DNA from 2 places in the Burkholderia latens genome. Region 1 is predicted to be linked to the other one. Evidence: predicted binding sites of a transcription regulator. Region 1 holds the regulator's gene; the other holds the start of a gene.
What was found. The regulator LexA, encoded in region 1, represses DNA repair genes until DNA is damaged. The targets are predictions, from matches to a motif close to ACTGTATNNNNATACAGT.

Region 1 (15,598 bases):
GCTGGACGCGTTTCGCGCGGGGCCGTGGGTGCAGGTCGAGGCCGCGCATGACGAGCGCATCGCATTCCTGCTCGACGATTACGCGAACCTGTTCGACGAGCCGGCCGCGTTCAAGGCGCAGCTTGACCGGCTGATCGGCCTGCACAGCCGGGAAGAGGTCGCGCGCTGGAACGCGATGATCGACGCGAACGCGCGCGCCGAACTGTTTCGCACGCTGATCGACAAGCATTACGATCCCGCGTACGCACGCACCAACCGTTCGTCGTACGGCAACCCGAACCGCGTGCTCACGTTCGCGTTCCGGCCGAGTGCGGCCGACGGGCGGCAGCAGGCGCGCGCGCTGCTCGACGCACTGGAGCAGGCCGGGCTGCCGGCGCTGCCCGCCGCGGGCGCGCATGCCGGATCCGATACCGACAAAAACCAACCGACCACCACACGATGACGACCACACGCACTCAACCCAGTCCGGCACTCGGCTGGATGACCTTCCTGCTGATCGCGGTCGCGGGGCTTTTCTACGTGAAATGGTTCCCGTACTACAACAAGGCGTTCGTTGCCGCCGAGCACCACTCGATCGGTCAGTCGATCCTGATGGGCACGTCGGCAAGCGCGCCCGAACCGTCGCTGAAGGCGGCGCTCGACTATGCATGGGCATACGGCAAGGCGATCTGGCAGGCGATGGTACTCGGCCTGCTTCTCGGCTCGGCGGTGCAGGCGCTGCTGCCCGCGCACTGGGTCGCGCGCGTGCTGGGTCGCAGCGGTTTCGGCAGCGTCGCGGCGGGCGGCCTGCTGTCGCTGCCGGGCATGATGTGCACGTGCTGCGCGGCGCCGGTCGTCGCGGGATTGCGCGCGCGGCACGCGTCGCCCGGCGGCGCGGTCGCGTTCTGGCTCGGCAACACGGTGTTGAATCCGGCAGCGCTGGTGTTCATGGGTTTCGTGCTCGGCTGGCACTGGAGCGTGTTGCGGCTCGTGCTCGGCATCGCGATGGTGTTCGGGATCGGCTATCTGCTGAACCGGATCGCCCGCCCCGAGGACCGCAGCATCGACGATGCACAGCTCGCGGCGCTGGCGGCCGAACAGGCTGCCGCGGGCAACCCGTTCGTGCGCTGGGTCAAGCTGCTTGCGCGGATGGCCGTGCGGCTCGTGCCCGAGTACATCGTGCTCGTGCTGCTGCTGGGCGCGGCGCGCGCGTGGCTGTTTCCGCACATCGGCCCGGACATCGGCAACCATCTCGGCTGGATCATCGCATTCGCGGTCGCGGGCACGTTGTTCGTGATCCCGACGGCCGGCGAGGTGCCGATCATCCAGGCCATGCTGTCGCTCGGCATGGGCGTCGGCCCGGCTGCTGCGCTGCTGCTGACGCTGCCGCCGATCAGCGTGTCGTCGCTCGCGATGCTCGCGCGCTCGTTCAAGCCTTACATGCTGGCGATCGTGACGGGCCTCGTCGTCGTATTCGGGATCGCGAGCGGGCTGCTCGCGATCGCGTTCGGGTTCTGACGGCCGCGCGCGACGGGCACGCGAGCGGGGCGATGCGGTCGGACGCATCCGGGTTCGCATCGCCGGTCGGCCGGCCAGGCACGACAGACGCGGCTGGCCGCAAACGAGCCGGCATGACAGCCGCCGTCCGCCACGCCGCTTGCGCCTGCCGTGCGACCGTCGTATTCATCCGGCACCGCCGCTTCGAGCGTGCGGCGCCCTTTACAAGAAGCAAACAGGAAAACGCATGACCCAACCGAAGATTCATCCTCGACTCGAAAAGGCGCTGACGCGCGGCGATCTCGCGATCCGCCAGGCCAATTCCGCGCGGGCGACTGCCGTGCTGAACGCACTCGGCACGATGATCATCGAAGCGTCGGCCACGATCGGCGTCGAGGCGAGCATCGACATTCCGCAAGGCGATCGCATTTACGATCCGGTAAACGGCCTGTGGCCGCAGAAGATGCTGGTGTCGTTCGACGGCCCGGTCGACGAAGCCGATCCGGAAGAACTGCGCGCGGTTTATCTGGTCGCCGACGACCCGGGTACGCAGTTTCGCGTCGAATGGCATCGCGCGGACGGCAAACTCGGCCGCCACGAAGGCGGGCCGCTCGCGACCGTCGCGTTCCTGACCGACGTGGAGATCCCGTGGAGCGATGACGACGAATAACGTCGTCATGATTGCTTCGTATCGAGCCGGCGCAACGCGCGCCGGCTGTCAGCGCATCATTCGCCGCCGGAACAGCCACGCGGACACCACGAAACCGCCAACCGCATAGCCTGCGAGAACCGCGAGGTGCATGCCGACGTCGGCCGCCGGCCGGCCGAGCATCGCGGGCCGGATCAATTCGACCGCGTTCGCGAGCGGCAGCACGTGCGCCGCGTGCTGCGCGATCGGCGGCAACTGCGCGATCGGGAAGAATACGCCTGACAGCAGCAGCATCGGCGTCAGCACGAGCGTCTGATAGAACATGAAGAAGTCGTAGGACGGTGCGAGCGCGGTGACGATCATTGCGGTGCTCGCGAACGCGAGGCCGGCCAGCGCGATCACGGGCAGGGCCGCGAGCATCGACGGAAACCGCGCATAGCCGAGCAGGCCGGCAACCAGCATGATCGCGACGCCCGACAACAGCGCCTTGCTCGCACCCCAGACGATTTCTCCGAGCACGATGTCGCCGAGCGCGAGCGGCGTATGCATGATCGCCTCCCAGGTCCGCTGCACGTGCATCCGCGAGAAGCCCGAATACATCGATTCGAAGCTCGCGGACATCATCACGCTCGACCCGACCGTGCCGGCCGCGAGAAATGCGATATACGACACGCCGTCGACGTGGCCGAGCATCAGGCCGAGCCCGAATCCCAGCCCGAACAGATAGATCATCGGATCGGCGAGATTGCCGAACATCGACGCAAGCGCGAGCTTGCGCCACACGAGATAGTTGCGCCGCCACACCGCGATCCAGTTCGTGGCATTCGCGGGCAGCGCAATCGCGAAGCGCGATTCGCGCGGCGGGGCTAACGGCGCGGCAGTGGAATAGTTGCGTACGTCCATCATCGATCAGTCCTGCATGTCGCGGCCCGTGAGCCGCAGGAACACGTCTTCAAGATTCGCCGGACGATGCAGATAGCGCAAGCCCGTGCGGCCCTTGAGCCGCGCACTGAGCGGCTCGGGATCCGTCACGTAGCAGAACAGCGTCTCGCCGCTGATTTCGGTGTGTTTCGCGAACGGCGACAGCTCGTCGCGCAGCGTGCCCGGATCCGGTCCGTAGACTTCGATAACGTCGCACCCGATTTCCGATTCGATCAGCGCGTGCGGCGCGCCTTCGGCGATTTTGCGACCGTCCTCGATCACGCACAGCCGGTCGCACAGCCGCTCGGCTTCCTCCATGAAATGCGTGGTGATCAGGATCGTCTTGCCGCGCGCGAGCAGCGAGCGCAACCGCTCCCACATCAGATGCCGCGCCTGCGGATCGAGACCGGTCGTCGGCTCGTCGAGCACGAGCACGTCCGGGTCGTTCACGAGCGCGCGTGCGAGCGTCAGCCGCCGCTTCATCCCGCCCGACAGCTCGCCGACCTTCGCATCGGCCTTGTTTTCCAGTTTCGCGAATTCGAGCAGCGGCTGCACGAGCCCGCGTGCAGCCGCTGCGGACAGTCCGAAATAGCGGCTGAATACGAGCAGGTTCTCGCGGACCGTGAAGTCAGGATCGAGGTTGTCGAACTGCGGGACGACGCCGACGCGGCGGCGCGCATGCCGCGCACGCGACGGAACCGGTTCGCCGCACAGTGAAATCGCGCCGGCATCGGGGTACGCAAGGCCAAGCAGCATCTTCAGCGTCGTGGTCTTGCCGGCGCCATTCGGCCCGAGCAGGCCGTAGCATTCGCCAGCCTGCACGTGGAAGGACAGGCCGTTGACGACGAGCTTGTCGCCATAGCGCTTTTCGACGTTCCGGAAATCGATCGGTGCAACGGACATGGGCGGGTTTGTCGTTGTAAGCGGGCGCGTATCGCGGCCGGCCGGGCCGGCTTGCCGGCGTGCGAACGGATCGCGCGCATGCGTGTCACACGCGCATGGCCGACGCGACCGTGCATCGGCGGCACGAATGGGCCATTTTAGTGCATCGGTTGCATCCGATCACGGCATGTCCGCGCAGCGCGGTGCATGCACGCGCCGATCATGCACCGCATCATCGCCGACCCGCCCCGCGTGGCGAATCAGCGTTTTCCATCCCTTGCGTCCGCAATTGCGGCGCACCATGATGAGTGCATAGCGCACGTAGTCGCGATAGGGAGGTTTCATGGCTAGCTACAACAAGATTCTGCTCTGCTACGACGGCACACTCGAAGGGCGCAAGGCACTGCGGTGCGGAGCCAATCTCGCGCTGGATCTAAAGGCGGAAACGCATTTGCTGTCGGTTGTCGACATGCGTTCCAGCATCGCGCAAAGTGCCGGGCTGCTCACCGACGTCGCGTGCGGCCGCTTCGAAGAAACCGCGCGCGAGATCCTGCAGGAAGGCGTGAACTGGCTGCGCGAGCGCGGCGTTCAGGCGGAAGGGCATTTCGCGTTCGGCTATCCGATCGACGAAATTGCGAATCTCGCGACGGAAATCAACGCCGATCTCGTCGTCGTCGGCCACCGGTGCCGCAGCGGCTTGTCGAGATGGTGGATGGGCTCGGGCAACACGCAACTGCTGGATCGCGTGAATTGCAGCATTCTCGTCGCGTGTTCTTCGGCGGAAGAGCAAAAGGCCGAGATCGCGCGCGAGCGCGAAGCGGCGATCGCGAGCGGCACTTAACACCGCACCCGATATCGCGAGCGCGTGACCGGGCGCGGTGTGCCGCCATTCATGCCGGTTTCGCGCCGCGCTGCGTTGGCGGCATCTCATCCGCTCGAAGCACGCTCACGCGTGCAGGTCGATCGCGGACAGCTTCCAGGAAAACAGCCCGACGCGGTGGAAGATCGCTGCATAGCGCGTGCCGTCGGCGCTGCGCTGGTAGGTCACGACGAATTCATCGATATTCCGATAGCCCGCACTCGTTTGCTGCGGATGGCCTGCGTCGCTGGGTCGGGCCGGTGCGGGCGCTGCCGCAGGCGGGGCCGGCGCAGTCGTAATCGTGCTACTGCCGGGTTGCGGCACGCTGGCGGCGGTGCCTGGGGCCGCAGGCACTGCCGCTGGTGGTGCTGCTGCGTTGCCACGCGTGCCGTCTGGCGCAGCGTCCGACCAATCGGGCGGCCTTTCGCCGGGATTGCCGCGCGGCGGGATCCCGCTCATCAGCGCCGCTACGCCTTCCGGTGTCGCATACGCATCGACCAACGGGCCGATCAATGCAGACCCGATCAGCGCGCCGATCACCGCGAACGGGTTGTCCTTCTTCACTGCATCGATCCGGCGCATCAATTCTTCCGTGACTTGCTGTTTCAAGCTGATGCGCAGCGACGGGAAATCGACGTATTCACTGACCGCTTGCGCATCGCGCGCGTCGACCGCCGATTTCAGGCGACCGAGTGCGATATACGGGGAAGCGTACGCGTAGCCGATCGCCGCGAATACGGCGACGGCCAACACGACGATCAGCAGAGGTTTGAGCCGCAACGTGCGGCCCGTTGCTCCAGTCACGATGCCTCCGGGTGGACGGGTTCCGCTATCAGAGACCGCCGTGCGTGGCCGATCGTTCCTCGGCGATGCAGCGATCGATCATCCGGCACACGGCATCGATCGTGCCCACCATGATCAGGCGCGACCGGCCGTGATAGACGCGCACCGGCGCCCGGCGCGCCGGTTCCGCGTGATTGAGGCCGGCATTCAGCGAGACGCGCGCGAAGGCGGGAAGCGCTGACGGCAGCAGCGACGCCTGCCGTTCAACTGCGACTTCTTGGCTCACCACGGGCGCCGCGGCGGACAGCGGCGCGCAGGGCGTGCGGCCGCGCAGATGACGCAGGCGGCCGAATTGACGGAAAGGCAGCAGACGGGAAAGGCGTTCCATGGTGTTCTCCTCAGCGAGACCGATTGTCAGAGTTCGCCCGAGCGGATCAGCCCGACGGCGATGCCTTCCAGCGCGAACTCCGCGCTGCCGGCCTTGACGAAGATGTTTTCGTAATCCGGGTTCTCCGCGATCAGCTCGATGCCGCCGGGGCGGCGCATCAGGCGCTTGACCGTGACGTCGTCGCCAAGACGCGCAACGATGATCTGGCCATCCTTCGCTTCGGTGCGCTTCTGCACCGCGAGGAGGTCGCCATCGAGAATGCCGGCGTCGCGCATCGACAGCCCGCGGACCTTCAGCAGGTAGTCGGGCTTGCTCGTGAACAGCGCCGGATCGCACGCGTAATGCTGCGAGATGTGCTCCTGCGCGAGGATCGGGCTACCGGCTGCGACCCGGCCGACCAGCGGCAGCGACAGTTGCATCAGGCCGGCGTGCGGCAGCGTGAACTGATGCGGGACGTCGTCGACGCCGAGCAGCCGGATGCCGCGCGACGCGCCGGCCGCGAGCTCGATCACGCCCTTGCGCGCCAACGCACGCAGGTGCTCCTCGGCCGCGTTCGGCGAACTGAAGCCGAGCTCGGCGGCGATCTCGGCGCGCGTGGGTGGAAAACCGGAGCGCTCGATCGCGCGGCGAATCAAGTCGAACACTTGCTGCTGACGGGCGGTGAGTTTGGTCATGGCTGAACTGTATGGATAGACAGTGAGCTGTATTTTTATACAGTACTTCGCGAATTTCAAGTGTTACTTGAGGTTCGCCGCGATCGCGCCGGTTCCGGCGTCATTTTGTGCCGCCCTGACGCCGGTTCGTCTGCCGCAACCGTCCGCCCAGTCTGCGTTAGCACTTTTGAGTATTAAAAAATGAAGAACGATTATTTTTAATCATGTAACCCGTTCGATAGACTGGCCCGACATCGCAACATCGACAACACTGGAGAACCAAGGATGGCGAAGCGCAATACGGGGCTGGTGGGCGGAGCGGGCCGCCTGATCGCAACACTCGCGCTGGGGGCGGCGGCGGCGCTGGGCGTCGCGACCCACGCGCAGGCCGATACGACCTTCCTGAACGTGTCGTACGACCCGACGCGCGAGCTGTACCAGGATTTCAACCAGGCGTTCGGCAAGGAGTGGAAGGCGAAGACGGGCGAGACGGTCAACTTCAAACAGTCGCACGGCGGCTCGGGCGCACAGGCGCGCTCGGTGCTGGACGGCCTGCAGGCCGACGTCGTCACGCTGGCGCTCGCGTACGACATCGACGCGATCGCCAACAAGGGCCTCGTCAACAAGGACTGGCAAAAGCGCCTGCCGGACAACGCGTCGCCGTACACGTCGACGATCGTATTCCTGGTGCGCAAGGGCAATCCGAAGGGGATCAAGGACTGGGACGACCTGACCAAGCCCGGCATCTCGATTGTCACGCCGAACCCGAAGACCTCCGGCGGCGCGCGCTGGAACTATCTGGCCGCGTGGGCGTATGCGGTGCACAAGCCGGGCGGCAACGAGCAGAGCGCGAAGGAATTCGTGACGAAGCTGTACAAGAACGCCGGCGTGCTCGATTCGGGCGCGCGCGGCGCGACGACGAGCTTCGTGCAGCGCGGAATCGGCGATGTGCTGATCGCGTGGGAAAACGAGGCGTTCCTGTCGATCAAGGAATTCGGCACCGACAAGTTCGAGATCGTCGTGCCGTCGGTGAGCATCCTGGCCGAGCCGCCCGTCGCGGTGGTCGACAAGGTGGTCGACAAGAAGGGCACGCGCAAGCTGGCCGAGGCGTACCTGAATTTCCTGTACAGCCCGCAAGGCCAGGAGATCGCGGCGCGCAACTACTACCGTCCGCGCGCGAAGAACGTGCCGGCGGAACTGACGAAGCAGTTCCCCAAGCTGAAGCTGTACACGGTCGACGACACGTTCGGCGGCTGGACGAATGCGCAGAAGACGCATTTCGCGGACGGCGGCGTGTTCGATTCGATCTACAAGCCGCAGTAACGCACGCAACACCATAACGACAGCGGCGCGCCACGACAGCGCGCAGCATCCCCGGCGGGCCGCCGGCGCGAGAGAGCATTCTTCGCGCCGGCGTTTGCGTCGGGCCCATGAGCAGCATCGCCCCAGCAAGAGCATCCGATGACGACGTACACCTTTCGCAAGCCGAGCGCGCTGCCCGGTTTCGGCGTGACGCTCGGCATCACGGTGGCTTATTTGAGCCTCGTGGTGCTGATCCCGCTCGCCGCCACATTCCTGAAAACCGCGACGCTGTCGTGGGGCCAGTTCGTGACCGCCGTCACGTCGCCGCGCGTGCTCGCGTCGTACCGGCTGACGTTTTCGGCCGCACTCGGCGGCGCACTGATCAACGCCGTGTTCGGCTTTCTCGTCGCGTGGGTGCTGGTCCGCTACACGTTCCCGTTCAAGCGCGTCGTCGACGCGATCGTCGACCTGCCGTTCGCGCTGCCGACGTCGGTCGCCGGCATCTCGCTCGCAGCCGTCTATGCGACGAACGGCTGGGTCGGCCAGTATCTCGCGCCGTTCGGCATCAAGATCGCGTTTACGCCGGTCGGCGTCCTGGTCGCGCTGACCTTCATCGGGCTGCCGTTCGTCGTGCGCACGGTGCAGCCGGTGCTCGAGGATTTCGAGCGCGAGCAGGAAGAGGCCGCCGCATGCCTGGGCGCGTCGCGCTGGCTGACGTTTCGCCGCGTCGTGCTGCCCGCGGTGCTGCCGGCGCTGCTCACGGGCTTCGCGCTCGCGTTCGCGCGTGCGCTCGGCGAATACGGGTCGGTGATCTTCATCGCCGGCAACGTGCCGATGAAGTCCGAGATCACGTCGCTGCTGATCATCACGAAGCTCGAGCAGTACGACTACGCAGGCGCGACCGCGCTGGCCGTCGTGATGCTGGTCGTGTCGTTCCTGATGCTGCTGCTGATCAACACGCTGCAGTGGTATCTGCAGCGCCGCACGAGCAAGGGCGCGAGCGGCCCCGCGCCCGCAACCGCCACCGCGGCCGGTACGGCGGCCGCCGCCGGAGGCCAGCGATGAGCCGGGAGTCCACTGTCGTGCTGAACAATCCGTCCGCCGCGCGTGCGCGCGCCGCCAAACAGCTCGATCCCGTCAGCGAGCCGCGTGCGGTGCGCTGGCTGCTGATCGGCATCGCGCTGGCGTTCCTCGCGTTCTTTCTCGTGGTGCCGCTCGCCGCGGTGTTCTTCGAGGCGCTGCGCAAGGGCGTCGGCTTCTATCTCGAATCGCTCGCCGATCCCGACGCGTGGTCGGCGATCAAGCTGACGCTGACCGTCGCCGCGATCGCGGTGCCGCTGAATCTCGTGTTCGGCGTGTGTGCATCGTGGGCGATCGCGAAGTTCGAGTTCCGCGGCAAGGCGCTCCTGACGACGCTGATCGATCTGCCGTTCTCGGTGTCGCCAGTGATCTCGGGGCTCGTCTACGTGCTGCTGTTCGGCGCGCAGGGCTGGCTCGGCCCGTGGCTGCAGGATCACGACGTGCAGATCATCTTCGCAGTGCCGGGCATCGTGCTCGCGACGATCTTCGTCACGTTCCCGTTCGTCGCGCGGGAGCTGATTCCGCTGATGCAGGCGCAGGGCACCGACGAGGAAGAGGCCGCGCGCGTGCTCGGTGCGTCGGGCTGGCAGATCTTCCGGCGCGTGACGCTGCCGAACGTGAGATGGGGGCTGCTGTACGGCGTGATCCTGTGCAACGCGCGTGCGATGGGCGAGTTCGGCGCGGTGTCGGTCGTATCCGGTCACATCCGCGGCGTCACCGACACGATGCCGTTGCACGTCGAGATCCTGTACAACGAATACAACTTCGCGGCCGCGTTCGCAGTGGCGTCGGTGCTGGCGTTGCTCGCGCTCGTCACGCTCGCGCTGAAGCTGCTCGCCGAGCGCCATCTCGCCGCCGAACTGGCCGGCGCGCGCGATGACGTTCCCGCTCATGCCGGCCCCGCCGCCGCCATTTCGTCGAAATCGTAAAGAGGCAACCAGAATGGGTATCACTGTCCGTCATCTTCAGAAGCGCTTCGGCGATTTCACCGCGCTCGACAACGTGTCGCTCGACTTCCCGCCCGGCGAGCTCGTCGCGCTGCTCGGACCGTCCGGCTGCGGCAAGACCACGCTGCTGCGCGTGATCGCGGGCCTCGAGCACGCGGACGCCGGCCAGGTCGTGCTGCAGGGGCTCGACGTCGCATCGGTCGGCGCGCGCGATCGCCAGGTCGGCTTCGTGTTCCAGCATTACGCGCTGTTCCGCCACATGACCGTGTTCGAGAACGTCGCGTTCGGGCTGCGTGTGAAGCCGCGCCGCGAGCGGCCGTCGGAAGCCGTGATTCGCGACAAGGTGCACGAGCTGCTGAAGCTGGTGCAGCTCGACTGGCTCGCGCAGCGCTATCCGTCCGAGCTGTCGGGCGGCCAGCGACAGCGGATCGCGCTGGCGCGCGCGCTCGCGGTCGAGCCGAAAGTGCTGTTGCTCGACGAGCCGTTCGGCGCGCTCGACGCGAAGGTGCGCAAGGAGCTGCGCGGCTGGCTGCGTCGCCTGCACGACGACCTGCACATCTCGACGATCTTCGTCACGCACGACCAGGAGGAGGCGCTGGAAGTGGCCGACCGCATCGTCGTGCTGAACCGCGGTCGCGTCGAGCAGGTCGGCAGCCCGCAGGACGTCTACGATCATCCGCAAAGCGCGTTCGTCTACGAGTTTCTCGGCGCGGCGAACCGGCTGCCGGGCACGGTCGCCGGCCGCGGCTTCGTCGCCGACGGCGCGGCTGCGCCGATCGCGGTCGACGCCGATTTCGCGGGCCCCGCGAACGCATACGTGCGGCCGCACGATCTGCAGCTGTGGCCGGCCGGCGACGGCCATCGCGACGGCATTGCGGTCGACGTGCGCCGCGTGATCCCGCTCGGCGGCTCGGTACGCATCGAGCTCGAGGCGCGCTCGGGCGGCGCGCTGGAGGCGGAGCTCGATCGCGACGCGTGGCGTGCGCTCGAACTGCAGGTGGGCGACGGCGCGACGGCCGTTCCGCGCGCGGTTCGCGTGTTTCCCGCGCACTGACGCCTGAACCCGGCAACGAGAAGAGGGCGGATACCGCTCCGGATCGACATCGAATCGATATTCGAACAACGACAGCCTAAGAGGCATACCCATGAATTTTCAGCAATTGCGTTTCGTGCGAGAGGCCGTGCGCCAGAACATGAACCTGACGGAAGTCGCGAACGTGCTGTACACGTCGCAGTCGGGCGTGTCGAAACAGATCAAGGATCTCGAGGATGAACTGGGCGTCGACATCTTCATCCGGCGCGGCAAGCGGCTCACCGGGCTCACGGAGCCGGGCAAGGCCGTGCACCAGCTGATCGAGCGGATGCTGCTCGACGCGGAGAACCTGCGCCGCGTCGCGCGCCAGTTCGCGGACCAGGACAGCGGCCACCTCGTCGTCGCAACGACGCACACGCAGGCGCGCTACGCGCTGCCGAAGGTGATCCGGCAGTTCACCGAGGTGTTCCCGAAGGTGCATCTTGCGCTGCGCCAGGGCAGCCCGCAGCAGATCGCGCAGATGATCCTGAACGGCGAAGCCGATCTCGGCATCTCGACCGAAGCGCTCGATCGCTATCCGGACATCGTCACGTTTCCGTGCTATTCGTGGCATCACACGGTCGTCGTGCCGAAAGGCCATCCGCTCGTCGGCCGCGAGAACCTCACGCTCGACGAAATCGCCGAATATCCGATCATCACGTACGACCAGGACTTCACCGGCCGCTCGCATATCGACCAGGCGTTCGCGCAGGCCGGCGCGGTGCCCGACGTCGTGCTGACCGCGATCGACGCGGACGTGATCAAGACTTACGTCGAGCTCGGCATGGGGATCGGCGTCGTCGCCGCAATGGCGTTCGATCCGCAGCGCGACACGGGGCTCGTCGCGCTCGACACGCAGCACTTGTTCGAGGCGAGCACGACGCGCGTCGGCTTGCGCAAGGGCGCGTTCCTGCGCGCGTATGCGTACCGGCTGATCGAGATGTTCGCGCCGCACCTGAACGAAGCGGAAATCGCCGGGATGCTGCGCGAAGCAGTCTGATCCGCCGATGCACGGCGGGCGCGGCATGCGCGCGCTCGCTGCATCGCATCGCTGCGCGGCGGCACCCGGCGGTGCGCGCCGCGCGAAGCGGTGATCCGTCTGCCGTAACACGCGGCAACCGACGCGAACGACAATGCGCTCCGAATAAACCCTTAAATATTGATCAGACGGGTTGCGCGTTGCATAGAAACGGTACAGCATAGCCGTCACTCCGCTGGCGTCCCCGCTGGCGGCGGCGCGTCGACGACAGCACGCGCCAGGCAGTCGGCCGTCTGCCTCGCTCCATTCCTTGGTACCGACAAGCAGCATCGATGGCCATTGCCCGGGTAGTGTGGCGCAAACGTTTGCTCACATTAAAACAACAGTCGAATAACAATCCGGCCCGTCGGGCCAGTCGCCAGGAGATGTGTATGAATGTCCTGTTTCGCCGTCGCTTTCTGACCGCCGCGCTTGCCGCGGTCGCGGTCGCTGCCGCACCGGCGGCCGTTCACGCGCAGTCTGCGGCCAAGCCGAAGGTCGCGCTCGTGATGAAGTCGCTCGCCAACGAGTTTTTCCTGACGATGGAGAATGGCGCGAAGGAGTACCAGAAGCACAACGCCGCGCAGTTCGACCTGATCACCAACGGCATCAAGGACGAGACCGACACCGCGAACCAGATCCGCATCGTCGAGCAGATGATCGTGTCGAAGGTCGACGCTATCGTGCTTGCGCCGGCGGATTCGAAAGCGCTCGTGCCGGTCGTGAAGAAGGCCGTCGATGCGGGGATCATCGTCGTGAACATCGACAACCGGCTCGATCCCGACGTGCTGAAGTCGAAAAATCTGAATGTGCCGTTCGTCGGTCCCGACAACCGCAAGGGCGCGCGCAAGATCGGCGACTACCTCGCGAAGCGGCTGAAGGCCGGCGACCAGGTCGGCATCATCGAAGGCGTGTCGACGACGACCAACGCGCAGCAGCGCACGGCCGGTTTCCAGGACGCGATGAAGGCAGGCGGGATGAAGGTCGTGTCGGTGCAGTCAGGCGAATGGGAGATCGACAAGGGCAACGCGGTCGCGTCCGCAATGCTCAACGAATACCCGAACCTGCGCGCACTGCTGTGCGGCAACGACAACATGGCGATCGGCGCCGTGTCGGCCGTGCGTGCGGCGGGCAAGCAGGGCAAGGTGTTCGTGGTCGGCTACGACAACATCAATGCGATCAAGCCGATGCTCAAGGACGGCCGCGTGCTCGCGACCGCCGACCAGTACGCCGCGAAGCAGGCAGTATTCGGCATCGACACGGCGCTCAAGGCGATCGCCGAGCATCGCAAGCAGGCCGACATGACCGGTGTGGTCGAGACGCCGGTGGACCTCGTGACGAAGTAACGCCGCGCCGTTGCGGCCGCCTCCCTCAAGAATCCGGGGCGGCGGCCGTTATACGGGGTGAGCGCGATCACGGCCACTGCATGCACTTGCACTTGTGAGCGTCATATCCGCGCCCCGCGCGCGGCCGCAACCAGGATCGCGATGGAACCGACCTTCCAACCCTCCCGTTCAGCCGTTCCCGTACTGTCCGTCGCCGGCATCGGCAAGACCTATGCCGAACCCGTGCTCGCCGACGTCACGCTGACGCTCGCGGCCGGCGAAGCGCTCGCGCTGACCGGCGAGAACGGTGCGGGCAAGAGCACGCTGTCGAAGATCATCGGCGGCCTCGTCGATCCGACGGCGGGCACGATGCTGCTCGGCGGCGAAGCCTATGCGCCGGCGAGCCGCACGCAGGCCGAGGCGCTCGGCGTGCGCATGGTGATGCAGGAACTGAACCTGCTGCCGACGCTGACCGTCGCCGAAAACCTGTTTCTGAACCGTCTGCCGCGCCGCTTCGGCATCATCGACCGTGCGCGGCTGCGGGACGACGCGCGTGCCGCGATGGCGCAGGTCGGGCTCGATTCGGTCGATCCCGACACGCCGGTCGGCGCGCTTGGCATCGGCCACCAGCAGATGGTCGAGATTGCGCGCAATCTGATCGGCGACTGTCGCGTGCTGATTCTCGACGAGCCGACCGCAATGCTGACCGCGCGCGAAGTCGAACTGCTGTTCGAGCAGATCGACAGGCTGAAGGCGCGCGGCGTCGCGATCGTCTATATTTCGCACCGGCTCGAGGAACTCGCGCGGGTCGCCGAGCGCGTCGCGGTGCTGCGCGACGGCCGGCTCGTGCATGTGGGCGACATGGCCGCGACGACGTCCGACGCGCTCGTCACGCTGATGGTCGGGCGCGAGATCGGCGAGCACATCGATCTCGGCGTGCGCCGGCTCGGCGCGCCGCGGCTCGCGGTGTCCGGGATGACGCGCGGCACGGCGGTGCGCGACGTGTCGCTGGAAGTGCGCGCCGGCGAAATCTTCGGCATTTCGGGGCTGATCGGCGCCGGGCGCACCGAATTGCTGCGCCTGATCTACGGCGCCGATACGCCGGATGCGGGAACCATCGCGGTCGGCGATCCGCCGAAGCCGGTGCGCATCGAGTCGCCGGTCGACGCGGTCAGGCACGGCATCGCGCTGATCACCGAGGATCGCAAGGGTGAGGGGCTGCTGCTGACGCAATCGGTCACGTCGAACGTGTCGCTCGGCCAGCTCGACCGGCTCGCGCGCGGCGGCATCGTCGATACGGCGCGCGAGACGGCGCTCGCCGAGCAGCAGATCGACGCGTTGCGGATCCGTACCCACGGCGCCGCGCAGGCCGTCGGCGAACTGTCGGGCGGCAACCAGCAAAAGGTCGTGATCGGCCGCTGGCTCGCACGCGACATGGGCGTGCTGCTGTTCGACGAGCCGACCCGCGGAATCGACGTCGGCGCGAAGTTCGAGATCTACACGCTGATGGGCGCGCTCGCGCGCGAAGGCCGTGCGCTGGTCGTCGTATCGAGCGATCTGCGCGAACTGATGCTGATTTGCGACCGGATCGGCGTGATGTCGGCCGGCCGCATGACCGCCGTGTTCGAGCGCGGCAACTGGACCCAGGATGCGCTGCTGGCGGCGGCGTTCGCCGGCTTCGGCCGCGCAGCGCTGCCTGAAGGCGTGCGCCATCCGGACGCGGGAGCGGCGCCGCGCGCGGCTTCCGGCACTTCGACGACAGGATCCCAGCAATGACCCAGCCCCCCGTATCCCCGAGCGACGCCGGCGCGCAGCAGGACGTAACCGGGCGCCGTGCGCGCACGCTGTCCGGCACGCGGCTCGGCGTGTCGAACTACCTCGGGCTCGCCGGCGCGCTCGTCGCGATGATCGCGCTGTTTTCGGCGCTGAGCTCGCATTTCCTGACCTACGATACGTTCAGTACGATCGCGAACCAGATCCCCGATCTCGTCGTGATGTCGGTCGGGATGACCTTCGTGCTGATCATCGCCGGCATCGACCTGTCGGTGGGTTCGGTGCTCGCGCTGGCCGCGTCGATGGTCAGCGTGGCCGCGCTGAAATGGCAATGGGGGCCGTTGCCGGCCGCGCTGATCGGGATCGCGGTCGCGACCGCGACGGGCTCGCTGACGGGCGCGATCACGGTGGGCTGGCGGATTCCGTCGTTCATCGTGTCGCTCGGCGTGCTGGAGGCCGCGCGCGGTGTC
Region 2 (15,598 bases), 1.1 Mb from region 1:
TCTTGCTGATGTAGGCCGCGAGCGAGCCGGCCAGGTAAAAGTCGTACCACTCGAACACGGTGCCGAGCGACGACGCGAAGATCACCTTCTTCTCTTCGCCCGTCATCGGCGAGTGCGAAATTTGCCCGCCTAACGTTGCCATGAATCGTCTCCAAGTCCCTTGATAATAGATATGCGGCCGCCTTGGGTGGGCGGGCCTGTCAACGATTATTGGCACGGAAACTTACGGCGCACTGACTCGCGCGGACAAAACGACTGCGCGTTAACCCGCGAAGAATCGGCCGCTTTACGCGCCGATCATGCCGCAAACGGGCGGCAAAGCGTGCGTTCCGACGCGTTCGCAACGCGTCCGGTCCCGCGAGATGGTAGCCGGTGGATCACGATCGATCCGCAGCGGCTTCCGATAACGGCAGGCTGATGCGCACGAGCGTGCCGGCGAGGCGGGGGGCGTGCTGGTACACATGATCGTCGAGCGTCAGCGTGCCGCCGTGCTGTGCGGCGATCTCGCGCACGATCGCGAGCCCGAGGCCGCTGCCGTCGCCTTCGCGGCCGAGGATCCGGTAGAAGCGTTCGACCACGCGGTCTCGCTCGGCAGCCGGGATGCCGGGCCCGGTGTCCTCGACTTCGAGATGCACGCGCCGCGCCGCCGGCTCGGCCCGCACGCGCACCGTGATGCGGCCGCCTTCGGGCGTGTAGCGGATCGCATTGTCGACGAGGTTGCCGAGCATCTCGCGCAGCATCACCGGGTTGCCGTCGACGTCGAGCGGCGCGTCGTCGTCCGGGCCTTCGTAACCGAGGTCCATGCGTTTCGCGAGCGCGGCCTGCACCCAGTCGCGCACGGTGCGCCGCGCGAGCGAACCGATCTCGACCGGCTCGAACGTGAGCCCGCTCGCGCGGTTCTCGGCGCGTGCGAGCGCGAGCAGTTGCGTGACGAGCCGCGCGGCCTGCTCGGAACTGGTCGCGATCTGCTCCAGCGAGCGCTGCACGTCGGGCGGCACGGGGTGGCGCAGCGCGAACTCGGCCTGCGTGCGCAGCCCCGCGAGCGGCGTCTTCATCTGGTGCGCGGCATCGGCGATGAAGCGCTTCTGCAGCGCCATGTTCTGCTCGAGACGCGCGAGCAAATCGTTGAACGACGTGACGAGCGGCTCGATCTCGGGCGGCGCGCGCTGCGCCTCGACGGGCGACAGGTCGTCGGGCCGCCGCGCGCGGATGTGCGCCTGCAGCGCATTGAGCGGCGCAAGCCCGCGCGACAAGCCGAACCAGACGAGCAGGATCGCGAGCGGCAGGATCACGAACTGCGGCAGGATCACGCCCTTGATGATGTCGTTCGCGAGCGCGTTGCGCTTGTCGAGCGTCTCGCCGACCTGCACGAGCACGGGCTGCGCACCGTTCGACTGCGGCAGCTCGACGGTCGTATACGCGACGCGCACGTCATTGCCGCGCAGCAGATCGTCGCGAAACACGACGACGCCCGGCGGTGGGCGATCCTCGTCGCGCGGCAGCGGCATGTCGGCCTCGCCTGCGACCAGTTCGCCGCGCGTGCCGAGCACCTGGAAATAAACGCTGTCGACGTTGTCCGCGCGCAGAAAGTCGCGCGTCTGCTGCGGCAGCGTCAGTTCGGCGACGCCGTTGACGGGATGAATCTGCCGCGCGAGCACGTACGCGTTGGTTTCCAGCGCGCGGTCGAACGGGCCGTTCGCGATCGTCTTCGCGACCAGATACGTGACGGCGATGCTCATGGGCCACAGCAGCAGCAGAGGCGCCAGCATCCAGTCGAGGATCTCACCGAACAGCGAGCGCGGGCGGGTTGCCTCGGGCGCTTCGATTTCGTCGGGCGGCGCGAACGGGTTCGCGTAACGCGCGTCGCGCGCGACGTCGGCGGCGGACGGCTGCTCGCCGGTCGGATGGCGGGAATGGGCCGGCGTGGCCATCGCGGGCAACGGCCGGGGTCAGCGCAGCGGCGTGCCGGCTGCCGCGGGCGGGGCCGTGGCCGGGTCGGCCGGCGCCGCGGGTGCGACTTTTTCCAGGCAGTAGCCGAGCCCGCGCACGGTGGAAATCCGCACGCCGCTCGGCTCGATCTTCTTGCGCAGCCGGTGTACGTACACTTCGATCGCGTTGTTGCTGACTTCCTCGCCCCATTCGCACAGGTGGTCGACGAGTTGCTCCTTCGACACGAGCCGGCCGATGCGCTGCAACAGCACTTCGAGCAGTCCGAGTTCGCGCGCGGACAGATCGAGCACGCGCTCGTTCGCATACGCGATGCGGCCGACCTGGTCGAACGCGAGCGAGCCATGCCGCACGACGGTGGGGCCGCCGCCTGCGCCGCGCCGCGTCAGCGCGCGCACGCGCGCCTCGAGCTCGTTGAGCGCGAACGGCTTGGCCATGTAGTCGTCCGCGCCGAGGTCGAGTCCCTTCACGCGCTCGTCGACGCTGTCGGCGGCGGTCAGGATCAGCACGGGAAGATTGGAATTGCGTGCGCGCAGGCGCTTGAGCACGTCGAGCCCGGACATCTTGGGCAGCCCGAGATCGAGGATCAGCAGGTCGAAGGTCTGCATCGACAGCGCGGTGTCGGCCTCGACGCCGCTCTTCACGTGGTCGACCGCATAGCCCGATTGGCGGAGTGACCGGGTGAGGCCGTCCGCGAGTATGCTGTCGTCTTCGGCGATGAGAATTCGCATGTTGCTGACCGATGGCCGACGGGCGCGCGCCGGCGCGGTTGTCTCCGAAGTTATCCGTGTACAACGCAGCCTGCATTGCGGGCTTGCATAAAACACTGTTTTTTTATACAGTGTCTGCATTCGTGGGCGGCGCTTGAAAGCGGGCGCGCCTCTAACAGACGCTGCTCATCATAGCAAAGGACGATTCATGGAAGATAGCAAGAAGGGCTCCGGGATGACCGCCGAGAAGAGCAAGGCGCTGGCGGCCGCACTCGCGCAGATCGAGAAGCAGTTCGGCAAAGGGTCGATCATGCGGATGGGCGACGGCGAAGCGAAGGAAGACATCCAGGTCGTCTCCACGGGCTCGCTGGGCCTCGATATCGCGCTCGGCGTCGGCGGCCTGCCGCGCGGCCGGGTGGTCGAGATCTACGGTCCGGAATCGTCCGGTAAAACGACGCTCACGCTGCAGGTGATTGCAGAGCTGCAGAAGCTGGGCGGCACCGCGGCATTCATCGACGCCGAGCACGCGCTCGACGTGCAATATGCGGCGAAGCTCGGCGTGAACGTGCCGGAGTTGCTGATCTCGCAGCCGGACACCGGCGAGCAGGCGCTCGAAATCACCGACGCGCTGGTGCGCTCGGGTTCGATCGACATGATCGTCATCGACTCGGTCGCCGCGCTCGTGCCGAAGGCCGAAATCGAAGGCGAAATGGGCGACTCGCTGCCGGGCCTGCAGGCTCGCCTGATGTCGCAGGCGCTGCGCAAGCTGACGGGCACGATCAAGCGCACGAACTGCCTCGTAATCTTCATCAACCAGATCCGGATGAAGATCGGCGTGATGTTCGGCAACCCGGAAACCACGACGGGCGGCAACGCGCTCAAGTTCTATTCGTCGGTGCGTCTGGATATTCGCCGGATCGGCTCGATCAAGAAGAACGACGAGGTGATCGGCAACGAAACCCGCGTGAAGGTCGTGAAGAACAAGGTGTCGCCGCCGTTCCGCGAAGCGATCTTCGACATCCTGTACGGCGAAGGCATTTCGCGTCAGGGCGAGATCATCGACCTCGGCGTGCAGGCGAAGATCGTCGACAAGGCCGGCGCCTGGTACAGCTACAACGGCGAGAAGATCGGTCAGGGCAAGGACAACGCGCGTGAATTCCTGCGCGAGAATCCGGAAATTGCGCTCGAGATCGAAAACCGCATTCGCGAGTCGCTCGGCGTCGCAGCGATGCCCGATGGCGTAGTCGACGAAGCCGAGGCGATGGACGAAGAAGAGTGATGGTCGGGCGCCGAGGTCCGGCTGGCGAATCGGAGTCGAGCGACGCGCCTGAAACGGCAGATCGCTCGGGCCGACGAGCCGCATCCTCGGGTGCCGACCGGCGGCGCGCGGACAGTCATGCCGCGCACCGCACCGCGACGAGGGCATCCGACGATGCCCTCGTTTCGTTTGAGATCACTGCACCGGTCGATCCGTTCGACGACGACGAATCGTTCGATGCGCACGACAGGTCGCGCCGGCGCGTGTCCGGCGTCAGCTTCCCCGGCGAGCGCACGGGCGCTGCGGCCGCTGTGGACGATAAGGCCGCGCCCCCCACCGAAGATGTTTATACGCGCAGCAGCCAGCATCCGCGGCGCACTCGCCGTGCGTCAGGCAGCGCTGCCGGCGCCGCTTCCAGCGACGAGTCCGGTGCCGCGGGGCGCAAATCGTCGAAGCCGCCGCGTTCCCTGAAGGGGCGCGCGCTCGGCTATCTGTCCCGGCGTGAATACAGCCGCGCGGAGCTCGCGCGCAAGCTCGCGCCTTACGTCGGCGAGGACGAATCCGTCGAACCGGTGCTCGATGCGCTGGAGCAGGAAGGCTGGCTGTCCGACGCACGCTTTGCCGAAAGTCTCGTGCATCGCCGCGCATCGCGCGTCGGCGTCGCGCGGATCGTCAGCGAACTGAAGCGCCATGCGGTCGGCGACAGTCTCGTCGACGAAGTGAACGCACAATTGCGCGAGACGGAGTTCACGCGCGCGCAGGCTGTCTGGCGCAAGAAATTCGGTGCGCTGCCGCAAACGCCGGCCGAGCGCGCGAAGCAGGCGCGCTTTCTTGCCGCGCGCGGTTTCTCGAGCGCCACCATCGTGAAGTTGCTGAAGGTCGGCGACGATTTTCCGCTCGACGACTGACCGGCCCGGGCACGCGCGCCGCGCGCGATTTTGCTGCAATGCAACCGTTTCCGGACAGGCGGGAATACCCGCCGTCGGGGCCGAATGCCGCAAATACCCAATATGCTAAAATCCACGGGTTTTCCTCTTCGGCCTCAACCTCCAGCATGCCGCTATCCGAGCCCGTGCCCCGTCAGTTGCGACATCGACGCGCAATCCGAGCGGAAGCCTACGAGCGCGGCGACGGCTTGTGGGACATCGAAGCCTGCCTGACCGACCACAAGCCGCGCGATGTCGCGCTTGCGTCGGGCATCCGGCCGCAGGGCCTGCCGATCCACGAACTCTGGCTGCGCGTGACTATCGATCGTGACCTCAATGTCGTCGACGCCGAAGCGTCGTCGGAATGGGTTCCGTATCCCGGTCACTGTCAATCCGCCTCTCCTGCCTATCGGGCCCTCATCGGGCTCAATCTCTTCCGCAATTTCCGCCGCAACGCGAACCGGCTGCTCGCCGGCGTCGCGGGCTGTTCCCATCTCACCGAGCTGTGCGCCGTGCTGCCGACCGCGGCGATCCAGGCGTTCGCCGGTGATGTTTGGAATGTGCGCGAGGAGGGTGGCGAAGGGCCGGACCATGACGGCGTGCACGCCGAACCGCCTTTCCAGCTCGGCCGTTGCCGGGCGCTGCGGTTCGACGGCGAGGTCGTGCGGCAGTACTACCCGCGGTGGTATGGCCCGCTCCGGCCGGATCTGCCCGGTGAAGGCAGCACGAAGGAATGAACGGAAATCATTCGAAGAAGCGTCTTAAGCGACATTTCATCCAACTCTCAGACTGAAGGGAATCACGCATGAAGATTCACGAGTACCAGGGTAAGGAAATCCTGCGGAAATTCGGAGTCGCGGTACCGCGCGGCAAGCCGGCGTTCTCGGTGGACGAGGCCGTCAAGGTGGCAGAAGAGCTCGGCGGCCCGGTTTGGGTCGTGAAGGCTCAGATTCACGCGGGTGGCCGTGGCAAGGGCGGCGGCGTGAAGGTGGCGAAGTCGATCGAGCAGGTGCGCGAATACGCGAGCCAGATCCTCGGCATGCAGCTCGTCACGCACCAGACCGGTCCGGAAGGCCAGAAGGTCAACCGTCTGATGATCGAAGAAGGCGCCGACATCAAGCAGGAACTGTATGTCAGCCTCGTCGTCGATCGCGTGTCGCAAAAGATCGTGCTGATGGGTTCGAGCGAAGGCGGCATGGACATCGAAGAAGTCGCCGAAAAGCACCCGGAACTGATCCACAAGGTCATCGTCGAGCCGTCGACGGGCCTGCTCGACGCCCAGGCAGACGAGCTCGCCGCGAAGATCGGCGTGCCGGCCGCTTCGATTCCGCAAGCGCGCGCGATCCTGCAAGGCCTGTACAAGGCATTCTGGGAAACCGACGCATCGCTGGCTGAAATCAACCCGCTGAACGTCTCCGGCGACGGCAAGGTTGTCGCACTCGACGCGAAGTTCAACTTCGACTCGAACGCGCTGTTCCGCCACCCGGAAATCGTCGCGTACCGCGATCTGGACGAAGAAGATCCGGCTGAAATCGAAGCGTCGAAGTTCGACCTCGCATACATCTCGCTCGACGGCAACATCGGCTGTCTCGTGAACGGCGCAGGCCTTGCGATGGCGACGATGGACACGATCAAGCTGTTCGGCGGCGAGCCGGCGAACTTCCTGGACGTCGGCGGTGGTGCGACGACCGAGAAGGTCACCGAAGCGTTCAAGCTGATGCTGAAGAACCCGGGCCTGAAGGCGATTCTCGTGAACATCTTCGGCGGCATCATGCGCTGCGACGTGATCGCTGAAGGCGTGATCGCCGGTTCGAAGGCCGTGAACCTGAACGTGCCGCTCGTCGTCCGCATGAAGGGCACGAACGAGGACCTCGGCAAGAAGATGCTGGCCGATTCCGGCCTGCCGATCATCTCGGCAGACAGCATGGAAGAAGCAGCGCAGAAGGTCGTCGCGGCTGCAGCAGGCAAGTAAGCGCGCTAATGAATACGCATGGCGGCGCGGCTTGCACGCGACGCCAATCGAACAGAGGTCAAAATACATGTCGATTCTGATCAACAAGGACACGAAGGTCATCACGCAGGGCATTACCGGCAAAACCGGTCAGTTCCATACGCGTGCCTGCCGTGAATACGCAAACGGCCGCGAAGCATTCGTCGCGGGCGTGAACCCGAAGAAGGCCGGCGAAGATTTCGAAGGCATTCCGATCTACGCGAGCGTCAAGGAAGCGAAGGCCGAAACCGGCGCGACCGTGTCGGTCATCTACGTGCCGCCGGCAGGTGCAGCGGCTGCGATCTGGGAAGCGGTCGAAGCCGACCTCGACCTCGCGATCTGCATCACGGAAGGCATTCCCGTCCGTGACATGATCGAAGTGAAGGACCGCATGCGTCGCGAAGGCCGCAAGACGCTGCTGCTCGGGCCGAACTGCCCGGGCACGATCACGCCGGACGAACTGAAGATCGGCATCATGCCGGGTCACATCCACCGCAAGGGCCGCATCGGCGTCGTGTCGCGTTCGGGCACGCTGACGTACGAAGCGGTTGCTCAGCTGACGGCGCTCGGCCTCGGCCAGTCGTCGGCAGTCGGTATCGGCGGCGACCCGATCAACGGTCTGAAGCACATCGACGTGATGAAGATGTTCAACGACGATCCGGACACGGATGCTGTCGTGATGATCGGCGAAATCGGCGGTCCGGACGAAGCCAACGCCGCCCAGTGGATCAAGGACAACATGAAGAAGCCGGTCGTCGGCTTCATCGCTGGCGTCACGGCGCCTCCGGGCAAGCGCATGGGCCACGCCGGCGCGCTGATCTCGGGCGGTGCCGATACGGCCGAAGCGAAGCTGGAAATCATGGAAGCGTGCGGCATCACCGTCACGCGCAACCCGTCGGAAATGGGCCGTCTGCTGAAGAAGGCGCTGTAATTTCCAACGGATTCGTCCTGCAAAAAACGCCGGCTCTGCCGGCGTTTTTTGTTATGCTCGCGCAATGAATTTGTAAGCCCCGGCCATGCGCGACGCATTGGCCGGCGACGAAGCGGGCCGCGTGCCCGACCGCCGTTCCTCCATCCGATACCACTCATGCTTGAATTCCTGACGTCGCTGCACTGGGGCGCTGTGTTCCAGATCGTCATCATCGACATCCTGCTCGGCGGCGACAACGCGGTCGTGATCGCGCTCGCGTGCCGCAACCTGCCGGCCAACCAGCGGTTGCGCGGCGTCGTGTGGGGCACTGCCGGCGCGATCCTGTTGCGGGTCGCGCTGATCGCGTTCGCGGTCGTGCTGCTCGACGTGCCGTTCCTGAAGTTCGGCGGCGGCCTGTTGCTGCTGTGGATCGGCATCAAGCTGATGGCGCCGGACGCCGACGCGCATGACAACGTGAAGCCGGCCGACCGGCTGTGGGATGCCGTGAAGACGATCGTGATCGCCGACGCGGTGATGAGCCTCGACAACGTGATCGCGATCGCCGGCGCGGCCGAGCAGGCGGATCCGTCGCACCGGCTGGCGCTCGTGATCTTCGGGCTCGTCGTGAGCGTGCCGATCATCGTGTGGGGCAGCACGCTGGTGCTGAAGCTGCTCGACCGGTTCCCGATCGTCGTCGCGCTCGGCGCGGGGCTGATCGGATGGATCGCGGGCGGGCTGATGGTGCACGACCCGGTCGGCGATCGCTGGCCGGTGCTCGATACACCGGCCGCGGTCTACGGCGCGAGCATCGCCGGCGCGCTGTTCGTCGTCGCGGCCGGCTATGCGTTGCGCCGCCGCCGCGCGGTCTCGCACGCGCAGTGACATTGGCCGTCCGGCCGACTGCCGGGTTCGCGGCCCGCTGGCTACGATCGAAACGCCTGCCTTGTTCGGCAGGCGTTTTTCGTTTCCGGAGCCAGTCATGTTTGAAGCCTTTTCCGTTTCCCTGTTCCGCCGCATCGCCGCCGACCTGCGGCGCGCGCGCCGGCCGGCGCCGCGCTGGCGGCCGGCTGGCTTCACGCTGATCGAGCTGATGATCGTGCTCGCGATCGTCGGCGTGATCGCCGCGTACGCGATTCCCGCATACCAGGACTACCTCGCGCGGTCGCGCGTGGGCGAGGGCCTCGCGCTCGCATCGTCCGCGCGGCTCGCGGTCGCCGACAACGCTGCGAGCGGCGCTGCGCTCGATGGCGGCTACAGTCCGCCCGCCGGCACCCGCAACGTCGAATCGGTCGCGATCGACGGTGACACGGGCCAGATCACGGTGACGTTCACCGCGCGCGTCGCCGCGGCGGGCGCGAATACGCTCGTCCTGGTGCCGTCCGCACCGGACAAGGCCGACACGCCGACCGCGCGCGTACCGCTCAAGAAGGGCTCGATGCAGGCCGGCGCGATCGCATGGGAATGCTTTGCTTCCGGCAAGACGGCGTCGTCGCTGCCGGCGCCTGGAGCCGGTCCGTTGCCGACGGAGGCCGCGACGTTGCCCGGGAAGTATGCGCCGGCGGAATGCCGCGCGTAGCGTCGCAGGCGTGCAGGGCCGTGCCGGGCTGTGGGCACGGGGCGGCTCAGGCCGCGTCGGAGCCGGCCGCACCGGTGCTGCGGCATCGCGGGGCGGCACGACGGCGGCCGCACAGACCGGGGAAAGTTTTGTATAGTGCGCCGGTTGCTGACATCCGGTTCGCTCATGCCTTCTACTTTTTCCCGCTCGTTGCCGCTCGTTGCGCTGGCTGTCGCCCTGATCGTGCCGTACGCGATCACGAATCACACGTATCCGATCCCGACCTTCTATTCCGAATTTGCCGCGCTGGTGCTGTACTTGCTGTTGGGGCTCTCCGTCGTGCTGCTCGCGCGCACCGGCCGCCCGACGCAGCCGTTCGCCGCACCGGCCGCGTTCGTCGCGCCGCTCGGGTTCGCCGCGGTGCTGATCGCGCAGGTTGCGCTGATGCCGCTGAAGGTTCCGTCGATGAACTGGCTGGCGGTCGGCTATCTGGCCGCCGCGCTGGTTGCGATGCAGGCCGGCTATACGCTGGCGCGCGAAGGGCTCGCCGAAGCCGCCGCGCGCATGATGGCCGGCGCGCTGCTCATCGGCGGGGTATTTGCGGTCGCGAGCCAGGTCGTCCAGCTGTTTCATCTCGAGTCTGCGGTGTCGCCGTTCGTCGTCCTGTACAACATCGCCGTCGATCGCCGTCCGTACGGCAACATGGCGCAGGCGAACCACCTGGCGAGCTACATCGCGTTCGCGCTCGCGGGCGCACTGTATCTGGTGCAGACGCGTCGCCTCGCGGCATGGGTATGGCTCGCGCTGTCGATCGTGCTGTCGGCCGGCCTCGCGCTGACGGTGTCGCGCGGCCCGTGGCTGCAGGTCGCGGTGATGGTGGTTGCGGGCTTCTGGATGGCGTGGGTCGAGTCGCGCCGCGCGCCGGGCAATCGCCGCGCATGGTTGATGCCCGTTGTGCTCGCCGTGGTGTTCGTCGCGGTGAACGTCGCGGTGCGCTGGGCCAACGTGCATTTTCATCTCGGGCTCGCCGAGTCGGCGGCCGAACGCATGCGCGACGCCGGCCAGATCGCGCCGCGCCTCGCGTTGTGGAAGTACGGGCTCGCGATGTTCCGCGAGCATCCGCTGCTCGGCGTCGGCTGGGGCGAATTCCCGTCGCATCAGTTCGCGCTCGCGCGCACGCTTGGCGGGGTCGAGATCGCGAACAACTCGCACGATATCTTCATCGACTTGCTCGCGAAGTCCGGCATCGCCGGCCTCGGCGTGCTGGTCGTCGCGCTCGTCGCGTGGTTTGTGCGCGCGGTGCGCGCGCCGCAGTCGAGCACGCGCGTGTTCGGCTTCGCGCTGATCGGCATCCTGCTGATGCATGCGCTCGTCGAATACCCGCAGCAGTACATGTTCTTCCTGCTGCCGGCGATGTTCGTGATCGGCCTGCTCGACGTGAAGCCGCTGCGCATCCTGCCGGGCCGCGCGGCGTTCGCGCTGTTCGCGGTGCTGTCAGTCGGCGGCGTGCTGGCGGCGGTGCCGGTGCTGCGCGACTACCAGCGCGCGGAAGTGCTGTATTACGGCAGCGACCCGGCCGCGCAGTACCGCGACGCGCCGTCGTTGCTGTTCGGCGCATGGGGCGACTACGGCGCGGCGACACTGCTGACCATTTCGCCGGACAACCTGCCGCTGAAGCTCGCCGCGCACGAGCGCGCGATCGCGCTGCTGCCCGGCGAAACGGTGCTGCGCCGCTATGCGGCGCTGCAGGCGCTGGCCGGCCGCGAAGCCGACGCGCTCGATACGGTCGCGCGGCTGCACGTGTTCGCGAAGGAGTTGAAGGACTGGCCGCAGCAGCTCGCGTCGCTGTACAAGCTGTGCGACCAGCAGCCGGCGCTGAAGTCGTTCAAGGCGGCCGTCGTCGCGAAATACGGCGAAGTCCCGGCCGATGCGGACGACGACGACTCGGAAGACGATTCCGAGTAATCCCGCGCATCGCCGGGCGGGGAATCCCGGCGCGCGTTGGGGCGGGCAAAGCGGGGGAGCGGTGGCCACCCTTGGCCAGGCGGCGATTGTTTCCCGTCGAGAACGGGTAGTCGCGGAACCTGGCGCGATGCGCGTCAATCATTGTCAAATCGCCGCCGCGGCAGCCGCGGCGCGTGCACAATGCGCGAAAGCGTTCGCATACCGGGCCGGTGCACGCGCCCAAGCGAACGCGGCCCGCAGAGTCGGGAATTCGTGAAGCAGGATCGCGGCCGATGCACTCGGCGGCCGCGCGGCCGTAACGGAGCGCCGATCCGATGGCCGCGGCGCGGGGCGACACATGCGGTGCGGCTACTCACGTCCGCCGCCGCAGCTCGCCGGGAACAGTACTCAAGAACGACATTCGACCATGGTCCTTCGCTCCACATTCGTGATCCTGCCTGCCGTCACCGTGCTGTTTTCCGGCTGCGCGATGCTGTCGTCTTCGCAGGAAAGCAGGCTGACCTGCCACATTCCGCGTGCAGTCTATCCGGAGAGCGCGAAACCGCTCACGCGTCCGGTCACCGTACTCGTGCGCGCGCTGATGACGACTTCCGGCGAAGCGCAGAACGTAACCGTGACGACGAGCAGCCGCAATGCGGCGGCGGATCGCGCGGCCGTCGACGCGATGACGCATGCGACGTGCGCGCAAACCGGCGCGACCGCGAATCCGTTCCTGCTCACGCAACCGTTCGTATTCGAACCGCGGCGCGCGGAATGACGGCGCGGCCGGTGCGCGTGTTCGTGCCGTGACGCGACGCCCAGGCCGCTTGTCGTGATCACCTGCCGGGCGCGATCGCAATACCGCTTCATTACGCGGGCGACGCCTGGTGCCGCGGCATCAGATCCGCGCCGCGACACGCGACGCTCTGGGGCCGCTCAGCCCGCCGCATCCTCCGCCTTCCAGTCCCCCGACTTCCCGCCGCGCTTCTCCCTGACGCTCACGTCGGTGATCACCATCCCGCGATCGACCGCCTTGCACATGTCGTACACGGTCAGCAGCCCGACCTGCACGGCCGTCAGCGCTTCCATCTCGACGCCGGTCCGTCCGAACGTCTCGACCTGCGCGACGCAGTGCACGCCCGGCAGCGCGTCGTCGAGCTCGAAGTCGACGGCCACGCGCGTCAGCGCGAGCGGGTGACACAGCGGAATGAGGTCGGCGGTGCGTTTTGCGCCCTGAATGGCGGCAATGCGCGCGACGCCGAGGACGTCGCCTTTTTTCGCCTTGCCGTCGCGGATCAGCGCGAACGTCGCGGGCAGCATCCGGATCGTGCCGCGCGCGATCGCGATGCGTTGGGTTTCCTGCTTGCCGCCGACGTCGACCATGTGTGCGTGGCCGGCGGCGTCGAAATGCGTCAGTCCTGACATGTCTTGCTCCGATCTCGGGTTTCGCGGCCGGGCGATCCGCCGCATCCCGCGCCGGGCCGCAAACATCCGCAACGTTTCAACGGGCGCCTATCATAGCAGCGGGCCGCGCGGCGCCGGACGTGCAGATCGCGCATCCGGCGCGCGGAACAGCCGCGATCGCGCCGGTACAATGACCGGGATCCTCAGACCAAACGCCGCGATACGCGCCCGGCGCGCGGACGGCGTCGCTTTCAACCTGCCATGCGTGTCAAACAGTTGCTTGCCGTGCTGTTGTCGGCGGCGCTCGCGGTGCCGCCGACCGGCTATGCGCAGCGTGCGTCCGCGCTGCCGCTCGAGCCGGCGGACGGCGCTTCGCCGCCTCTTTCGACGGTGCCGGCCGGCATCGCGACCGGCGTATTCGGCACTTACGGCGGCGCGGAAAGCCGCTTTTCGGGCGCGGGCGCCGACGGCGCATCCGCACCGGTCGCTAACCTGCGCGCCCCGCTGCGCGCGCTGGAGCTGCCCGATCTCGGGGACGGCTCCGGCGGTTCGCTCACGCCGCAGGCAGAGCGCCGTCTCGGCGAGCGCGTGATGCGCGAGGTGCGGCGCGACCCCGACTACCTCGACGACTGGCTGGTGCGCGACTATCTGAACGCGATGGCGGCGCGGCTCGCGGCCGCGGCGGCGGCGCGCTACATCGGCGGCTACGCGCCCGACTTCGATCTGTTCCCGGTACGCGATCCGCAGATCAATGCATTCTCGATGCCGGGCGGCTTCATCGGAATCAACAGCGGGCTGGTCGTCACGACGCAGACGGAATCGGAACTTGCATCGGTGGTCGGCCACGAGATGGGGCACGTGCTGCAGCGGCACATCGCGCGGATGATCGGCGCGAACGAAAAGACGGGCTACACCGCGCTCGCGACGATGCTGCTCGGCGTGCTCGCCGGCGTGCTCGCGCGCAGCGGCGATCTGGGCAGCGCGATCGCGATGGGCGGCCAGGCATACGCGGTCGACAACCAGCTGCGCTTTTCGCGGTCGGCCGAGCGCGAGGCCGATCGCGTCGGGTTCCAGCTGCTTGCTGGCGCCGGTTACGACCCGTACGGAATGCCGGGCTTCTTCGAACGGCTCGAACGCGCATCGATGGGCGACGCCGGCGTGCCGGCCTACGCGCGCACGCACCCGCTCACGGGCGAACGGATCGCCGACATGGAAGACCGCGCGCGCCGTGCGCCTTACCGGCAGCCGCGCCAGTCTGCCGAATACGGGTTCGTGCGCGCGCGGCTGCGCATCCTGCAGAACCGCGCGCCGAACGACATCGCGGCCGAAGCGCGCCGGATGCAGCTCGAGATCGACGATCGCACCGCGCCAAACGTTGCCGCGAACGACTACGGAATCGCACTCGCGAACATGCTGCTCGGCCAGTTCGACGCGGCGGACAAAGCGCTCGCGGCGGCACGCGCGGCTTTCGACGCACGCGAGCGGCACGCCGACGAGCCGGCCACGAGTTCGCCGAGCCTCGACGTGCTGGCCGCGGACATCGCCCGCCGTGCCGGCCGGACCGACAGCGCGGTGCGGCTCGCGGCGCTCGCGCAGCAACGATGGCCGGCGTCGCACGCGGCAATCGTCGCGCATCTGCAGGCGCTGCTTGCGGCGCGCCGCTTCGCCGAAGCGCAGGCGCTCGCACGCACGCAGGCGAAGGCGGATCCCGAGCAGCCGGACTGGTGGGACTACTTCGCGAAGGCCAGCGATGGCCGGGGCGACGTGCTGGCGCGGCGGCGCGCGCTCGCGGAAAAGCTCGCGCTCGACGGCGCATGGCCTTCGGCGATCCGTCAGCTGAAGGAGGCGCGTGACGCGAAGGACGTGTCGTTCTACGACCAGTCGATCATCGGCGCCCGGCTGCTGGAATTCGAGGCGCGCTACAAGGAAGAGCGCGAGGACGAGAAGAACGGCCGCGGATGACGGCCGTCAGGCGATGGCGGCAGTTGTGCGTTCAGCATTCGCCGCTGCTGCCGTCGGCCGACGCATCGCGATCGCAATGCGCGCGGCGCGCGGGGCTCGCGACGAAGCCGAAGGTTGCGGGCACGTCGGCACACGCGACGGTACCGAGCGGCAGCGCGTGCCCGTCGCGCCAGCGCAGCACCGGCGGTGTCGCGTCGAAGTCCGCGTGATCGGCGAACAGGCCGAGGTCGTGGTCGTGCAGCGCGGCGATGCGCGGCGGTGTGCCGGCCGCGCGAAACAGCACGCCGCCCGCGTCGTCGAGCCACGCAGCTTCCGGTTCGAACGGCGCGCCGGTTTGGTCCGTCAACGCGAGCTGCCCGTCATGCTCGGCCAGGCGCACGATCCATGGCGTATACGCGAGTTCGACGTACACGCGCTGCGGGCCGTTCTGGAAGAACCACTGGCCCTGCGCATCGCACTCGTAGTTGCGTGCGATGAACGCGTTCAGCGCCGCATGCCGGATCGGCGAGCCGAGTTCGCCGGCGGCCTGCGCGGCGTCGTCGCGCAGCCGCCATTCGCCGCGCCGGTCGAGCAGCAGCCACCCGGTGCAGTGCGGAACGTTCGGCCACTTGGCGATGGCCTGCCTGACGATGTCATCCATGGTCGACGAATTTCGAGCAGTAGCCGAACACCCGCGCCGACAGCCAGTCGAGGCGGCCCGGGAACGGACCGGTCATGAATCCCGCGTGGCCGCCATGGGCGGGCTGATCCAGTTCGACGGCCGGTGACACGTCGGCGGCGCTCGGCAGCGCCGATTCGGGCAAAAACGGATCGTTGCGGGCGTTGAGGATCAGCGTGGGCACGTCGATTGCACGCAGCAACGGGCGCGTCGTCGCCTGGGTCCAGTAATCGTCGGCGTTCGCGAAGCCGTGCAGCGGTGCGGTTACGACTTCGTCGAAGTCGCGCATCGTCACGGCCCGCAGCATCGCGTCGCGGTCGAACAGCCCCGGGTA

Region 2: a site for LexA is predicted at 2,773-2,790, ahead of recA (recombinase RecA). Genes of this name have one in related genera too.

Annotation. Positions count from the first base shown of each region.
Region 1 is NZ_CP013435.1:1,663,589-1,679,186, forward strand. It holds gene mnmH (tRNA 2-selenouridine(34) synthase MnmH) at 1-442, shown strand, start outside; gene WK25_RS07855 (permease) at 439-1,497, shown strand; gene WK25_RS07860 (hypothetical protein) at 1,724-2,146, shown strand; gene WK25_RS07865 (ABC transporter permease) at 2,195-3,028, opposite strand; gene nodI (nodulation factor ABC transporter ATP-binding protein NodI) at 3,035-3,949, opposite strand; gene WK25_RS31175 (hypothetical protein) at 4,109-4,273, opposite strand; gene WK25_RS07875 (universal stress protein) at 4,272-4,769, shown strand; gene WK25_RS07880 (DUF2939 domain-containing protein) at 4,875-5,591, opposite strand; gene WK25_RS07885 (hypothetical protein) at 5,620-5,958, opposite strand; gene lexA (transcriptional repressor LexA) at 5,985-6,632, opposite strand; gene WK25_RS07895 (sulfate ABC transporter substrate-binding protein) at 6,897-7,934, shown strand; gene cysT (sulfate ABC transporter permease subunit CysT) at 8,073-8,978, shown strand; gene cysW (sulfate ABC transporter permease subunit CysW) at 8,975-9,922, shown strand; gene WK25_RS07910 (sulfate/molybdate ABC transporter ATP-binding protein) at 9,936-10,994, shown strand; gene WK25_RS07915 (CysB family HTH-type transcriptional regulator) at 11,086-12,012, shown strand; gene WK25_RS07920 (sugar ABC transporter substrate-binding protein) at 12,423-13,376, shown strand; gene WK25_RS07925 (sugar ABC transporter ATP-binding protein) at 13,518-15,131, shown strand; gene WK25_RS07930 (ABC transporter permease) at 15,128-15,598, shown strand, end outside.
Region 2 is NZ_CP013435.1:2,757,167-2,772,764, reverse strand. It holds gene WK25_RS12865 (MFS transporter) at 1-142, opposite strand, end outside; gene WK25_RS12860 (sensor histidine kinase) at 378-1,931, opposite strand; gene WK25_RS12855 (response regulator transcription factor) at 1,950-2,678, opposite strand; gene recA (recombinase RecA) at 2,866-3,936, shown strand; gene recX (recombination regulator RecX) at 3,936-4,823, shown strand; gene WK25_RS12840 (DUF2889 domain-containing protein) at 4,970-5,578, shown strand; gene sucC (ADP-forming succinate--CoA ligase subunit beta) at 5,647-6,813, shown strand; gene sucD (succinate--CoA ligase subunit alpha) at 6,881-7,762, shown strand; gene WK25_RS12825 (TerC family protein) at 7,919-8,623, shown strand; gene WK25_RS12820 (pilin) at 8,721-9,317, shown strand; gene WK25_RS12815 (PglL family O-oligosaccharyltransferase) at 9,483-11,261, shown strand; gene WK25_RS12810 (TonB family protein) at 11,668-12,018, shown strand; gene moaC (cyclic pyranopterin monophosphate synthase MoaC) at 12,177-12,665, opposite strand; gene WK25_RS12800 (M48 family metalloprotease) at 12,906-14,606, shown strand; gene WK25_RS12795 (DUF2946 family protein) at 14,638-15,246, opposite strand; gene WK25_RS12790 (hydrolase) at 15,239-15,598, opposite strand, start outside.